DNA from 4 places in the Streptomyces sp. NPDC088812 genome. Region 1 is predicted to be linked to each of the others. Evidence: riboswitches for the same ligand, from Rfam matches in the RefSeq annotation. Region 1 holds a riboswitch; each other region holds the start of a gene.

Region 1 (3,460 bases):
AGCGCTGCGGCGCCACCCTCGACGCGCACGCCGACCACCCCGGCGTCCGGCTGAGCCTGGAGGTTCCGGCCTCCCGCCTGGCCAAGGCCCTCGGTCTGATCGCCGACGCCCTGCGGGCGCCCGCGTTCGCCGACAGCGAGGTCGAGCGCCTGGTGCGCAACCGCCTCGACGAGATCCCGCACGAGCTGGCCAACCCCTCCCGGCGTGCCGCCAAGGAGCTCTCCAAGGAGCTCTTCCCGGCCGGCACGCGCATGTCGCGTCCGCGCCAGGGCACCGCCGACACGGTCGAGAAGATCGACTCCGGGGCCGTCCGGGCCTTCTACGAGAAGCACGTCCGCCCCGCCACGGCCACCGCGGTGGTCGTCGGCGATCTGACGGACATCGACCTGGAAGGGCTCCTCGGGGACACCCTGGGCGCCTGGACGGGCTCCTCGGCGCAGCCGCGGCCGGTGCCGCCGGTGACCGCCGACGACACCGGCCGGGTCGTCATCGTGGACCGCCCCGGCGCCGTCCAGACGCAGCTGCTGATCGGCCGCGTCGGTCCCGACCGGCACGCGCGCGTGTGGCCCGCGCAGGTGCTCGGCACGTACTGCCTCGGCGGCACCCTCACCTCCCGCCTGGACCGCGTCCTGCGCGAGGAGAAGGGCTACACCTACGGCGTGCGCTCCTTCGGCCAGGTGCTGCGCTCCGCGCCGGACGGCACGGGCGCCGCGATGCTCGCCATCAGCGGCTCCGTGGACACCCCCAACACCGGCCCCGCGCTGGAGGACCTCTGGAAGGTGCTGCGCACCCTCGCCGCCGAGGGGCTCACCGACGCCGAGCGGGACGTCGCCGTGCAGAACCTGGTCGGGGTCGCGCCGCTGAAGTACGAGACCGCCGCGGCCGTGGCCGGCACCCTGGCCGACCAGGTCGAGCAGCACCTGCCCGACGACTACCAGGCGACGCTGTACCAGCAGCTCGCCGCGACCGGCACCGTGGAGGCCACCGCGGCGGTCGTCAGCGCCTTCCCGGTGGACCGCCTGGTGACCGTGCTCGTCGGTGACGCGGGCCGGATCAAGGACGCGGTCCAGGCCCTGGGCATCGGTGAGGTGAAGGTCGTCCCGGCCGAGTAGCCGCGGGGCTCCACCACCCACGGCGAGGCACGCGCCCCGAGGTGACACGGGTGTGTGCGGGGCCCTGGTGACCGGCCGGTCACCAGGGCCCTTCGATGTCTTCCGATGTCTGAAAGGGATGTCCGAATTGGGGGAGAGGCTGCCTGTCTGCCCTGTGGCATGCGCTACAAAAACCGCGGCACGTTTGGGGATTGATCGCGGGCGCGTCTAGGTTCGTCCGGGCTGTTCGTCGGGCAGTGCGCCGCATCCGCGGCACCGGACAGCCATCGCCGAGTCCCCGTACGGCGCGAGCCAGGGGAGCCGGGGACCCAACGATGAAGTCCCTGGGGTGAATCGGACGCCCGCGCGTGTCGCGAGGGGGTCCGTAGGAGACCTTCCTGCTCCGAACCCGTCAGCTAACCCGGTAGGCGAGAGGGAAGGAAAGGACCGCTCAACTTCATGGCGTTCACCTGCGCCACCGGGAAGCACCGTCGTCCCGGCCGGATGAAGCGCACCTCCGCCCGCGCGGCGGGCATCGCGGCGCTCACCACCACCGGCGTCATCGGCACCGCCGCCTCCGGTCCCGCCCTCGCCGCGGAGCCCTCCGCCGAGCAGACCGGCCTCATCCCCGTCGTCACCATCGGCGACACGGTCGCCGAGCGGATCGACGAGCAGGCCACCGCGCAGAAGCAGGCCGCCCAGGCGGCGGCCGCGCGCAAGGAAGCCGCCGCCGAGGCCGCCGAGAGGGTCAAGGAGGAGCGCGAGGCACGTGCCCGCGCCGCCCGTGAGGCCGAGCGCAAGCGCCTCAACACCTTCGTGGCGCCGATCACCGGCTCCTACGTCTCCACCTCCTACCGGGCGAGCAGCTCCCTGTGGTCGTCCGGGAGCCACACCGGCATCGACTTCCACGCCTCGACGGGCACCACCGTGCACGCGGTCGGGGCCGGCACCGTCGTCGAGGCGGGCTGGGGCGGTGCCTACGGCAACCAGATCGTGCTCCGGATGAGCGACGGCACGTACACCCAGTACGGCCACCTGTCGTCGATCAGCGTCTCGGTGGGGCAGAAGGTCACCGCCGGCCAGCGGATAGCCCTCTCCGGCGCGACCGGCAACGTCACCGGCCCGCACCTGCACTTCGAGGCCCGCACGAGCGCCGAGTACGGCTCGGACATCGACCCGGTCGCCTACCTCCGCAAGCACGGTGTGAGCCTCTGACGACGTCCGGGGGCTCGGCCTCCGGCGCCACCCGGTGACGCATGCGAACCGCCGGCACCACCGGCCGCCGGCACCACCCGCCCGCCGGCACCGCCCCGCGACGCGTGCCCGCCCGGCGACGCGTCCCCGCCCGGCGACGCGTCCCCACCTGTCACGGCACCCGGCGACACATCCTCCCGCCCCGGCCCCTGCGGCCGGGGCTTTCGCCGTTTTCCTGCGCCTCGCTGTCCAAAAAATATCCCTGGATTCCGGCTCACCGTCGGAATGTGCGGCTCACTGCAATAGAGTCACTGAACACACGTCATTCGTCGACGTTTCACGGGGATTAAGGCGGAGGTCGGTCATGCGTATTCCGGCGCACTCGGTGTGCACGGCCATCCGGGACGACATCGTCGCGGGTGTCTACGAGCGCGGCAGCCGCCTCACCGAGGAACTCCTCGCCCGCCGCTACGGCGTCTCCCGCGTCCCCGTCCGGGAGGCGCTGCGCACGCTGGAAGCGGAGGGATTCGTCGTCACGCGGCGGCACGCGGGCGCGTGCGTCGCCGAACCGACCGAGCAGGAGGCCGCCGACCTGCTGGAGATGCGCACGCTCCTGGAGCCGCTCGGCGCCTCCCGGGCCGCCCAGCGGCGCACCGAGGCGCACCTCAAGGTGCTGCGCGGCCTCGTCCGGCTGGGCCAGGAGCGCGCCAGAAGGGGCAGCAGTGAGGATCTGCGCTCCCTGGGCGGCTGGTTCCACGAGACGCTCGCCCAGGCCTCCGGCAGCCATGCCCTGACCTCGACGCTCACCCAGCTCCGGCACAAGATCGCGTGGATGTACGCGGTGGAGGCGCCGGCCAACCCGGTGGAGTCCTGGGCGGAGCACGGCGCGATCGTGGACGCGGTGGCGCGCGGGGACGGCGATCGCGCGCGGTCGCTCACGGCGCTCCACACCGAGCGCTCCTCCACCGCGCACCGGCTGCGCTTCGCGGGCGGAGAACGCCAGGACCGTGTGAGGACTTCGCAACACGTCGTAAACATGTCGGGCCCGCGTCATTAACACGAGGGCCGTATACAAAGAAGGGATATTCGGCGGAGGTGTATTTCCGCTGCCCATTTCTCGGCGCGCCGCAGAATTTCTGGTGGCGCGTCGTCCGCATGCTCACGCGCTTGATTCG
Region 2 (3,460 bases), on a different contig from region 1:
CGTCAACTCCCCGGGCGGCTCGTTCAGCGCGATGTCGGCCGTCTACGACACGCTGCGGTACGTCACCTGCGACGTGGCGACCGTCTGCCTGGGCCGGGCCGACTCGTCCGCCGCCGTCCTGCTGGCCGCGGGCACACCGGGCAAGCGGTCCGTGCTGCCGGGCGCGCGCGTGGTGCTCCGCCAGCCGGCGCTGCCGGAGCCGGTGCGGGGGCAGACCAGCGACCTGGTCGTCCAGGCCGGGGAACTGGCCCGCACCCGCACCCGCCTGGAGGAGATGCTCGTACGGCACACCGGGCGCCGTCCGGAGCAGGTGAGCGCCGACCTCGAACGCGACCGGATCCTCGACGCCCGCCAGGCCGTGGAGTACGGCCTGGCGGACCGGGTGGTCCCGGCCCGCAGGGCTTCCGGCGGCCTGCCGGGCGTGGGGTGAGCCGCCGATGCTGCCTCCCGAGCTGCCCCCGCTGCCCGCGCTGACCCGGGCCGAGGCCGAGTTGATCGACCGTTACCTGGAGGTGGTCGACCTGCTCGGCCGGATCAACCCCGCCCGCGACGGCGACACCTACCGCGGACTGCGCGCCGCCCAGGCGCTGGTGAGCAGGGCGACCGCGCTGCGCGACGCGCTGACGCTGATGCACCAGCGGGGCGAGAGCGAACTGCACGCGCCGACGCTCGCGCGGGCGCTGCGCGTGCTCGACGGGGAGCGCCGCACGGCGCGCGTCACGATGCCTCCGCTCCCCGACCGATGACGTACGGGTGTCCCGACGGCTCCGTGTTCGCCGAAAGCGTGACGCGCGGACCCGAGTTGAAACGGACCGAACGGCGTACCCCCGGGCGGCCCATCCTCGGCTGCTTTTTCCAGCCCACAGCGGTTGCGCGAAATGAGGGGCACCGCGCCGGAACGGAGGGTTCCAGTGCTGGTCGGGGGGTATGTCGTCGCCTTGACACCTGACCCGCCATCAGGGTGTCCACCCGAACGGGTGAGTGGTGAGTAACCCCACAAATCCCCGGTTGCGTTGGGATTTTCGGACATCGGTGCGCCAAGATCCCTGACTGACGACAAGCCCCCGCCACAAGCGGCGGGGCGGTCCGGGCGGACGCCGAGTCCTGCCGCCGCCCGGATGACCGGTCGACAGGAGTGCATCGGCAGGAGTGGAGGACCCAAGCACGACGGGTCGCCGGGAGCGGTCGCGCCATGACCGGACCGAGCAGCCCTTGGGGTGAAGCCGCAGCAGCGGCCGGGCAACTTCGCCAGCCCGAATCCGACAGGTCATCCTTCACAGGCGGCTGACGAAGGGTTGCGCATGACTGCGCTGAATCGTGTCCCGTCGCTCATGGCCCGGGCCGGCACGGCCTCGGCCTTCGCCATCGCCGCCGTGGGCGGCTCGATCGTGGTCCCGGGTGTCGCCTCCGAAGCGGCGGCCGCCACCCCGGCGACGAAGGCACTCCAGATCGCGGCCTCCAAGAAGGGTTCGCCCTACCGGTACGGAGCCGCCGGGCCGAACAGGTTCGACTGCTCCGGGCTCACGCTGTACTCGTTCAAGAAGGCGGGCAAGAAACTGCCTCGTACGGCGGCCCAGCAGTACAACAAGACCACCCACATCTCGGCGAGCAAGCGCAAGGCCGGGGACCTCGTGTTCTTCCACTCGGGGTCGTACGTCTACCACGTCGGGATCTACGCCGGTAAGGGCAAGATCTGGCACTCCCCGAAGACCGGGGACGTGGTGAGGCTGCAGAAGATCTGGACCAAGAGCGTCTGGTACGGCCGGGTCAAGTGACCCTCCGGAGGCGGTGGCGGCGTCCCTGACGCGCCGCCACCGCCTCCGGAGCCCGCCTCCCGGAGCCCGGGGCCGGTCAGGCGGCCTCGCGCCGTCTGCGCCACGCCCAGGGCCGTCACACAGCCGTTCACAGCCGCCCGCAGCCGGTGACAGCCCTCTGTAGCCTTCGCGGCCCTCCGTAGCCTTCGCAGTCCTCCACGGCTGCACAGCCCTCCGCAGCCGCCGATCCCCGCCCGTCCCCACCGGTCGCCTCGGACCTCGCCCGGCTGCGCGGCACCACGCCCTCGGCCGTTCCCGGTCCCTCGGCGGCAGCCGCTGCCACCCCCACGCCGCCTCTGCCGGCCGAGCGCGCGGCCCGCCCTCACGCCCTCCGAAACCACCCGTTCGGCGGACACCCGCGCCCGCACCCCGCACACCACTCGTCCGGCGGACGGCCACGCCCGTGCGGCCCCCGCCTCCCCGCGCACCTCCCACTGGCCCCGCACCCGCACGTCCCCGAGCCCTCCGCACCCCGTCCCCGCACCCCGTCCCCACAGCCGTCCGCCACCCGCCCCCACACACACCCCACCCCCCTCACCGCTCCTCGTTCCGCCACCGGAATCCGAGCGGGGTCAAGGTTCCTGTTGGCCCGCCGTCGCCACCGGCTCCACGGGCACCGTCCACGGGAGGTCGACGCAGATGGTCTTGCCGCCCTCGCGGGTGGGGCGGACGCGGAGTCTGCCACCGCACTCCGCGGTCAGCCACCGGATGATCACCAGGCCACGGCCGTTGTCCTGCTGGACGGCGGCCGGCAGGCGCCTGGGGAAGCGCGGGTGGCTGTCCGTGACGCCGATGCGCAGCAGCTCGTCCCGGTCGAGCCGGAGGTCCACCCTGAAGGTGGGCGACTGTCCGAAGGTGTGCTGTACAGCGTTGGTGGCGAGCTCGGAGACGATGAGGCGGACGGTGTCGGCCGTCTCCGCCTCCGCGGGAAGACCCCATCCCCCCAGCGTGGTCAGCACGAACGCGCGAGCCGTGGACACCGAGGCGGGATCGCTCGGCAGAGTGAGGGATGCTTCCAGATGGTCTGCCATGGCGGTGCCGTCCCTTTCCCACGGGACCGGAGTCCGACACGGTGCGGATGGTTCGAGTACGGTCCCGGACTGGTGCTTCGTCGCCAGATTGCCATCAGCGGGCCGCCACCGGTGGCGATCCCCCAAGATGTGCATATATCTGTCGCTCGATGCGGTGAACTCTGCCACGGCAGAGCGTATTTGGACGGCTCGTAGGGAGTAAGGAGAACTCCATGCAGCACGGTCCCGCGGTGCGCCGCCGGAAACTGGGCGCCGAACTGCGGGCCCTGCGCGCCCGCCTCGGCCTGACCAGTGGCGAGGCGGCCCGGCTCGTGGGCTGGCACCAGTCGAAGGTGAGCCGGATCGAGACCGGCACCAGCGGTACGAAACCCGCCGATGTGCGGTTACTCCTCGACGCCTACGGCGTGTCCGATCCCCGGATGCGGGAGCTCATGCTGGCGCTGGCGGGGTCCGCCGACAGCGGCGGACGGGATCACTGGGTGCACGCCTACCGTGGCGTACTGCCGCCCGCCTACCGGGACTTCATCAGCCTGGAGTCGCAGGCGAGCGCGATGCGCACCCTGGAGACGACCGTGGTCCCGGGGCTGCTCCAGACGCCCGAGTACGCGCGGGCGG
Region 3 (3,460 bases), on a different contig from region 1:
CTCGGCCCTGCCGTCGCTGTCGAGGTCGTACACGGTGACGTTGTCGTCGTTGCGGTAGCCGCCGATCGCGGTGGATCCGCTGACGGCGGCGGGCGCCGGGTCGTTGGCGCCGTTCCCGCCGACCTGGGTGTAGGAGCCGGGGCCGAGGTCGACCCGCCACAGCCGCTCGCCGGAGAGGGTGTAGGCCTCCAGCAGGTCGGACCTGTCCCGGGTCTGGGAGAGCCGGCTGACGACGAGTTCGTAGCGTCCGTCGCCGTCGAGGTCGCCGGGCCAGGCGTGCTGGACGGTGTAGCCGTCGGCCGCGGCGAGCGGGATCTCGGCGTACCCGTCGGCGAAGTCGAGGGCGGCGGAACTCGGCCGCTGCTCGTGTCCGTCGACCACCGCGCGCACGGTGTAGGTCCCCGTGCCCCGGGAGTCGTCCTGGTAGGTCGTCGACTTCCTGATCGGCTCGCGGTTCAGCCGGCGGCCGTTCTTGTACACGTTGAAGGCGATCGCGTCGCCGTACCGGGCGTACTCGGTGCCGAGCAGGCGCCAGCTGAGGAAGGTGCCCTCGCCGGACGGTACGGCGACCAGGCCGCGGTCGAGGTTCTCGACGATCCGGCGCGGCTGCTCGGCGGCCTGGCCGGCGGGTGCGGAGAAGAGCCCGGCCAGCAGGGCGGCGGCGGTGACGGCGACGGTTCTTCGGCGTCGGGTGGGGTTCACGTGTGGTCCTTCACGATGAGCGTGGTCGTGTGGTCGGCCACCTCGCGATGGCCCGGTCGCCGTCCACGGAACCGAACGGCGTTCGAGGAATCGGACATACGAGAGGGCGGGGAAAGCGGTTGCCCCCTTGCTGGAGATCACTGTGTCCCCCCTCCGCCCCCGCTGTCGACGGTCCGGCGGGACCTGCCATACGACCGCAACACAGTGATCATGAACGCGCAAAGCCACCGAAGGCCGGACCCCGGGAACGGGTCCGGCCTTCGGTGGCGTGTCGGACGGGTGGTCGTGCGAGGGGTCAGCCGACGGAGACCCCGTGCGAGCGGAGGTAGGCGACCGGGTCGATGTCCGAGCCGTAGTTCGGCGTGGTGCGGATCTCGAAGTGCAGGTGCGGGCCGGTCACGTTGCCGGTCGCGCCGGAGAGGCCGATCTGCTGCCCCGCGGAGACGGTCTGGCCGGCCGAGACGGAGAGCGAGGACAGGTGGGCGTACTGGGCGTAGTAGCCGTCGGCGAGCTTGATGACGACCTGGTTGCCGTAGGCGCCGCCCCAGCCGGCGGAGACGACCGTGCCCGCACCGACCGCCTTGAGGGAGGTGCCGGTCGAGACGACGAAGTCGACGCCGGTGTGGTAGCCGCTGGACCACATGCTGCCGGACATCCGGTACGGGGTGCCGATGGCGGCGCTCGCCACGGGGAGGACGAAGCCGCTGGAGGCGGTGGTGTTCTCGGCGCTCTGCGTGGTCGACCCGGCGGAGGAGCCGGAGGACTTCACCGACGTCGAGGACTGCGTGGACTTCGACGACTGCGTCTTCGAGGACTGCGTCTTCGAGGACTGCGACGACTTCGACGAGGAGGAGGAACCGGACGACGTGGACGGCGACTTGGTGGTGCCGGTCGTGGCCGCCTGCTCGCCGATCGACAGCTTGAGGCCCGGGTGGATCAGCGACGGGTTCGCGCCGACGGCCTGACGGTTGTCCTCGTACAGTTCCTGCCAGCCGCCGCTGACGCTCTGCTCGTCCGCGATCTTCGAGAGGTAGTCGCCGGCCACCACCGTGTAGGTCCGGGTCTCGGTGGCGGACTTCGCGTCGGCGGCGGCCTGCTGCGCCACCGGAGCGGCCTGGACCGACTTCTCCGCGACGGAGGAGACCGACCGGGCCGCCGACTGGGCCGGTGCGGCATGGGCGCCGGCGGCACCCATGAGCGGAAGGGCGAGCGCGGCGCCGCCCGTTCCGGCGACGGCTATGGAGCGGGTGAAGCGCGGGGTCTTCGGGCGGCGGTGCTTACCCTTCGCGGGCATGGCGGATTCCTCTCCGGCGCCTGCGAGGTGAGCTGTCGGGTGCGGGCTGGAGATGCCCGGCCGCGCCGAGGCACGGCTTTACCCCTAGCCGTTCCGGAGACCGGAACAGGCGGTTCTACCTGTGGGTCCCCCGCTCCTGCCACATACGGGTGAGTGTGTGCGGGCTCCGGGCGGCGGCAGGATTGGGCGTCCGTCCGGATTGGTGTGGAACGTAAGCGACCAGGACGCACAGGAACAAGCAGCGGTTGCGCTGTTCACGCCTTTCTCTTGATCCTCTGTGAGAATTCCCCGTCACTTTCCGTGCACCACCGGGCCCGCACTTCCCGGAACGCCCATAAAAACGCCTTGATTACGTGAGCATGACGGGCGACGCACGGTCACGGATATGACGCTCCTCACGTGACACGTCTCCAGGGTCCTTTATTCCGGGGCGAGTTGTGATGAACGAATGCAATCCGGACAGAACTCTCAGATGCGACGCAGCCGGATGACCGCCGCATCGAGGTCGCCGCGCAGCCCGGTACGCAGTCCGTGGTTCAACAGCACCGCGCCTCGGTGCACTTCGCCCGTTTCCATGCATTCGTACGACTCTGCCGGGTTCAGACCGCGCAGCCGCAGCACCGGTGCCGGCTCGCCGTAGCGCTGCGCCTGGAGCCAGGCGAGGACGACGCTCTCGTCGCCTCGCACGTACTGCACGGCGCTCAGGCCGCCCTCCGGGGGCCGCAGCCGGTACAGGTCGCCGTGCTGCACGAGGGGCCGGATCTCCTTGTAGAGCTCGACCCAGCCGCGCGCCTCGGCGAGCTCCTCCTCGGTCCACTCGGAGAGGTCTCCGCCGACCCCGAGCACACCGGCCATGGCGCTGACGAACCGGAAGCGCAGTGAGCTGACCCGGCCGTTGAGCTGGGTGTTGGGGCTGTCGGTGACCCAGGCGGCCATGATCCGCGCCGGGTGCACCTGACTGAAGCCGTGCTGGATGGCGAGCCGGTCCAGCGGGTCGGTGTTGTCGGACGTCCACACCTGGTCGGTCCGGCCCGCGATACCGAGGTCGATCCGCCCGCCGCCACCGGAGCAGGACTCGAAGGCGACGCCCGGGTGGGCCGCCCGCAACCGGTCGAACAGGGCGTACAGGGCGCGCACATGGTCGACCCAGAGCCGCTGCGGGTAGGGGTCGTCCGGCCAGCCGGCGTCGGTGAAGCAGCGGTTGAAGTCCCACTTGACGTAGTCGATGGGCGCGCTGGACAGGAGGGTGTCGAGCTGCTGCCAGAGGTACTCCTGGACGTCCTCGCGGGCGAGGTTGAGGACGAGCTGGTTGCGGAATTCCGTCCGCTTCCGTCCGGGCTGGAACTGGACCCAGTCGGGGTGCGCCCGGTAGAGGTCGCTGTCCGGATTGACCATTTCGGGCTCGACCCAGATGCCGAACTGCATCCCGAGCGCGTGCACCTGGTCCGCGAGCGGCTTGAGGCC
Region 4 (3,460 bases), on a different contig from region 1:
CCGCGCGGCATTAACTTGTGACAAGTGATCGTGTGCCGATACGTTCACTCGTCAGCGCGGCGCCTCGGCACCACCCGTCGCGCGGGTCAATGCTGTCTCGAGAAAGGCCCCCCGCATGCTCACCGGGAACGGTCGTCATCGTCGCCCCCGCCAGGCCCCGGCCCTCCTCGTCGCGGCCGGTGTGACCGGCTCGGCCATCGCCATCCCGCTGCTCGGCGCCACCGGCGCGAGCGCCGCGGACAACACGGTGTGGGACACGGTGGCGGAGTGCGAGACCGGGGGCTCCTGGAGCGCCGACGAGGGCGGCGGTGAGTACGGCGGCCTGTCCCTGACCCAGGAGAACTGGGAGGCGTACGGCGGGCTCGACTACGCCCCGCGCCCGGACCTGGCCAGCCGCAACCAGCAGATATCCGTCGCCCAGAAGGTCCTCGCGGACCAGGGTGTCGGCGCGTGGGGCACGTGCGGGCTGACGTCCGGTCTGAGCGCGGACTCCGGCTCGGCGGACCTGGACACCGGCGTGGCCGAGGATTCGTCCGACTCCTCCGTGACGTCCGGCTTGTCCGACCTGTCCAAGGGGTCGTCCGACTCGTCGGATTCCTCCGGCTCCTCCTCCAAGTCCTCCGACTCCTCCGACTCCTCCGACTCCTCCGACTCCTCCGGCTCCTCGGCGGATTCCGGCGAGGGCGCCACCGACGCGGCCACCGGATCCGCCACGGATTCCCCGGAAGCGTCCGCATCGTCCCCTTCTTCCTCTTCCTCCTCCGCGTCGGACACGTCCGCCACGTCCGACACGTCCACCGGGTCCGGTGCGAGCGGCTCCGCGGCGGGCGGCGGCTCGTCCAGCGCGGCCCCGGAGGCGGACGCCTCGGGCAACCCGACCCAGGACGTGGGCGCTTGGAGCTTGGTCGACACCGGTTCGGCCGACGCGGTGTCCAGCGGCACCACGTCCGACGGCACCGCGTCCGACGGCTCGGGCCGCCACCGCGGCGGTACCGCCGACGAGAGCGCGGCCGACGGCACCACCACCGCCTCCTCCGGCCGGCACGCCGCCGACACCCTCAGCGGAACGGCGGCGACCTACACCGTCCAGGCGGGCGACTCCCTCGTCACCATCGCCGACTCCCTTGGCCTCGAAGGCGGATGGCGTGCGCTCTATGCCGAGAACAAGGACGTCATCGGCGCCGACCCGAGCAACATCGTGCCCGGTCAGACGCTTGCGACAGGGGCCGAATAGGGCGTAAAAGCCGTGAAAACGGGGGGAGTTCGCGTCACGCTTCGCGTCGAATGTCCGGTTCGGCGAAAGTGTGGGATGAGTCTCAGAAGCCCTGATCGTCTTTGAAATTCCCCCGATCGCCTGCCTACGGTCATGACCGCTCGGCAATCCGAGCCCCGGCCGTCGCAACGCCGAATCCTGCCAGCGGCCACCCGGGAACAGTCGTCGCGTCAAGCGCCGCAGGCAGGAGCGGGGGACCCAAGGTAAGTGCCGCACCGGGTGGTTGACGGACGCGGCTAGGGGTGAAGCCACGCCTCCCGGAGAGGAGTGGCCGGGCAACTCAACCGGCCCGAACCCGACAGCTCACCTCGCAGGCGTCGGTGAGGGGATCGATCCATGCTGTTTTCCGGCAAGGGCAAGCACCGTCGTCCGTCCAAGGCCACCCGCGCCATCGCCGTCGCGGGTGTCACCGGCGCCGCCGTCGCCGTCCCGCTGATGGCGGCCGGCAACGCCTCCGCCGCCACCGCCTCCGAGTGGGACGCGGTCGCCCAGTGCGAGTCCGGCGGCAACTGGTCCATCAATACCGGCAACGGCTACTACGGCGGCCTCCAGTTCTCCGCCTCCACCTGGGCCGCGAACGGCGGCACGCAGTACGCCGCCACCGCCGACAAGGCCACCAAGTCCCAGCAGATCCAGGTCGCCGAGAAGGTCCTCGCGAGCCAGGGCAAGGGCGCCTGGCCGGTCTGCGGCAAGGGCCTGTCCGGCGCCGCCTACACCGGCTCCTCCTCGTCCGACTCCTCGGCCGGCTCCTCCAGCGGTTCTTCCGGCGGCTCTTCCGCGGGCTCCTCCGCCGGTTCCACCTCCAGCGGCTCCGGCTCCTCGGACTCCGGCACCACCAGCCGTTCGACCGAGCAGCAGAGCGCCTCCCGCTCCGCCGAGCGCCCGGCCGCCCAGAGCCAGGAGACGGTCACCACCCCGACCGGTCAGAAGGTCGAGAAGGGCGACGGCGAGTACAAGGTGGTCACCGGCGACACCCTCAGCTCCATCGCCCAGGAGCAGGACGTCGCGGGCGGCTGGGAGAAGCTGTTCCAGCTCAACAAGGACATCGTCGACGACGCCGACCTCATCTACCCGGGCCAGCAGCTACACCTGAAGTGACACCTGGCTCCCAGGGCGGCCACAGCTCCCGCACAGGCGTGGTCCGCACACTGAAGACCTCGTGAGGGTCCCCCCCGTCCCCGCGAGCGCCCCGCCCCGGCGCGCGTTCCCCCGTACGCGCCGGGGCGGGGCATTTCTTTGCCCGCCCGCCATCCGCCTGTTGGTCACCCTCTTTGTTCCGGGCGGGAACAATGTGTACCGTCAGCCTGTCCACGGGGCGGTCGGTCGGCTGTCGGCGGCCCCGGGACGGTTAGGCTCTAGTCGCAAGGCCACATCAAGGGATCAACAAGGGCCGCCCGCGGCCCACGTGCCCCGCACAACCAGCGTCACATCCCACTAAGGAGATGCTCGTGCCGTCCATCGACGTCGTCGTAGCCCGGGAAATCCTGGACTCCCGAGGCAACCCCACGGTCGAGGTCGAGGTCGGCCTCGACGACGGCAGCACGGGTCGTGCCGCCGTCCCGTCCGGCGCCTCCACCGGCGCCTTCGAGGCCATCGAGCTCCGCGACGGCGACCCGAACCGCTACCAGGGCAAGGGCGTCGAGAAGGCCGTCCTCGCCGTCATCGAGCAGATCGGCCCGGAACTGGTCGGCTACGACGCCACCGAGCAGCGCCTGATCGACCAGGCGATGTTCGACCTGGACGCCACCGACAACAAGGGCTCCCTCGGCGCCAACGCCATCCTCGGCGTCTCCCTCGCCGTCGCCCACGCCGCCTCCGAGGCCAGCGACCTGCCCCTCTTCCGCTACCTGGGCGGCCCGAACGCGCACCTGCTGCCGGTGCCGATGATGAACATCCTGAACGGCGGCTCGCACGCCGACTCCAACGTGGACATCCAGGAGTTCATGATCGCCCCCATCGGCGCGGAGTCCTTCTCCGAGGCCCTGCGCTGGGGCACCGAGGTCTACCACACCCTGAAGAAGGTCCTGAAGAGCAAGGGCCTGTCCACCGGCCTCGGCGACGAGGGCGGCTTCGCCCCGAACCTCGGCTCCAACCGCGAGGCCCTCGACCTCATCCTCGAGGCGATCAAGGAGGCCGGCTACACCCCCGGCGAGCAGATCGCCCTGGCGCTCGACGTCGCCGCGTCCG

The links. A riboswitch is a leader RNA that binds a small molecule or an ion and turns the genes downstream of it on or off. The one in region 1 is predicted to bind cyclic di-AMP.
Region 2: it holds a riboswitch for cyclic di-AMP, as region 1 does, so the genes downstream of both, ACIP67_RS35820 (C40 family peptidase) here and ACIP67_RS33225 (M23 family metallopeptidase) in region 1, are expected to answer to the same signal.
Region 3: it holds a riboswitch for cyclic di-AMP, as region 1 does, so the genes downstream of both, ACIP67_RS23165 (peptidoglycan DD-metalloendopeptidase family protein) here and ACIP67_RS33225 (M23 family metallopeptidase) in region 1, are expected to answer to the same signal.
Region 4: it holds a riboswitch for cyclic di-AMP, as region 1 does, so the genes downstream of both, ACIP67_RS25425 (transglycosylase family protein) here and ACIP67_RS33225 (M23 family metallopeptidase) in region 1, are expected to answer to the same signal.

The regions. Positions count from the first base shown of each region.
Region 1 is NZ_JBIVJP010000023.1:48,818-52,277, reverse strand. It holds gene ACIP67_RS33230 (M16 family metallopeptidase) at 1-1,112, shown strand, start outside; cyclic di-AMP (ydaO/yuaA leader) riboswitch at 1,370-1,537, shown strand; gene ACIP67_RS33225 (M23 family metallopeptidase) at 1,551-2,306, shown strand; gene ACIP67_RS33220 (GntR family transcriptional regulator) at 2,650-3,342, shown strand.
Region 2 is NZ_JBIVJP010000026.1:61,825-65,284, forward strand. It holds gene ACIP67_RS35810 (ATP-dependent Clp protease proteolytic subunit) at 1-430, shown strand, start outside; gene ACIP67_RS35815 (hypothetical protein) at 438-746, shown strand; cyclic di-AMP (ydaO/yuaA leader) riboswitch at 1,086-1,298, shown strand; gene ACIP67_RS35820 (C40 family peptidase) at 1,302-1,775, shown strand; gene ACIP67_RS35825 (ATP-binding protein) at 2,387-2,845, opposite strand; gene ACIP67_RS35830 (helix-turn-helix domain-containing protein) at 3,058-3,460, shown strand, end outside.
Region 3 is NZ_JBIVJP010000013.1:99,644-103,103, forward strand. It holds gene ACIP67_RS23160 (hypothetical protein) at 1-702, opposite strand, end outside; gene ACIP67_RS23165 (peptidoglycan DD-metalloendopeptidase family protein) at 998-1,996, opposite strand; cyclic di-AMP (ydaO/yuaA leader) riboswitch at 2,001-2,162, opposite strand; gene ACIP67_RS23170 (alpha-galactosidase) at 2,465-3,460, opposite strand, start outside.
Region 4 is NZ_JBIVJP010000015.1:85,242-88,701, reverse strand. It holds gene ACIP67_RS25430 (transglycosylase family protein) at 116-1,234, shown strand; cyclic di-AMP (ydaO/yuaA leader) riboswitch at 1,439-1,605, shown strand; gene ACIP67_RS25425 (transglycosylase family protein) at 1,610-2,371, shown strand; gene eno (phosphopyruvate hydratase) at 2,722-3,460, shown strand, end outside.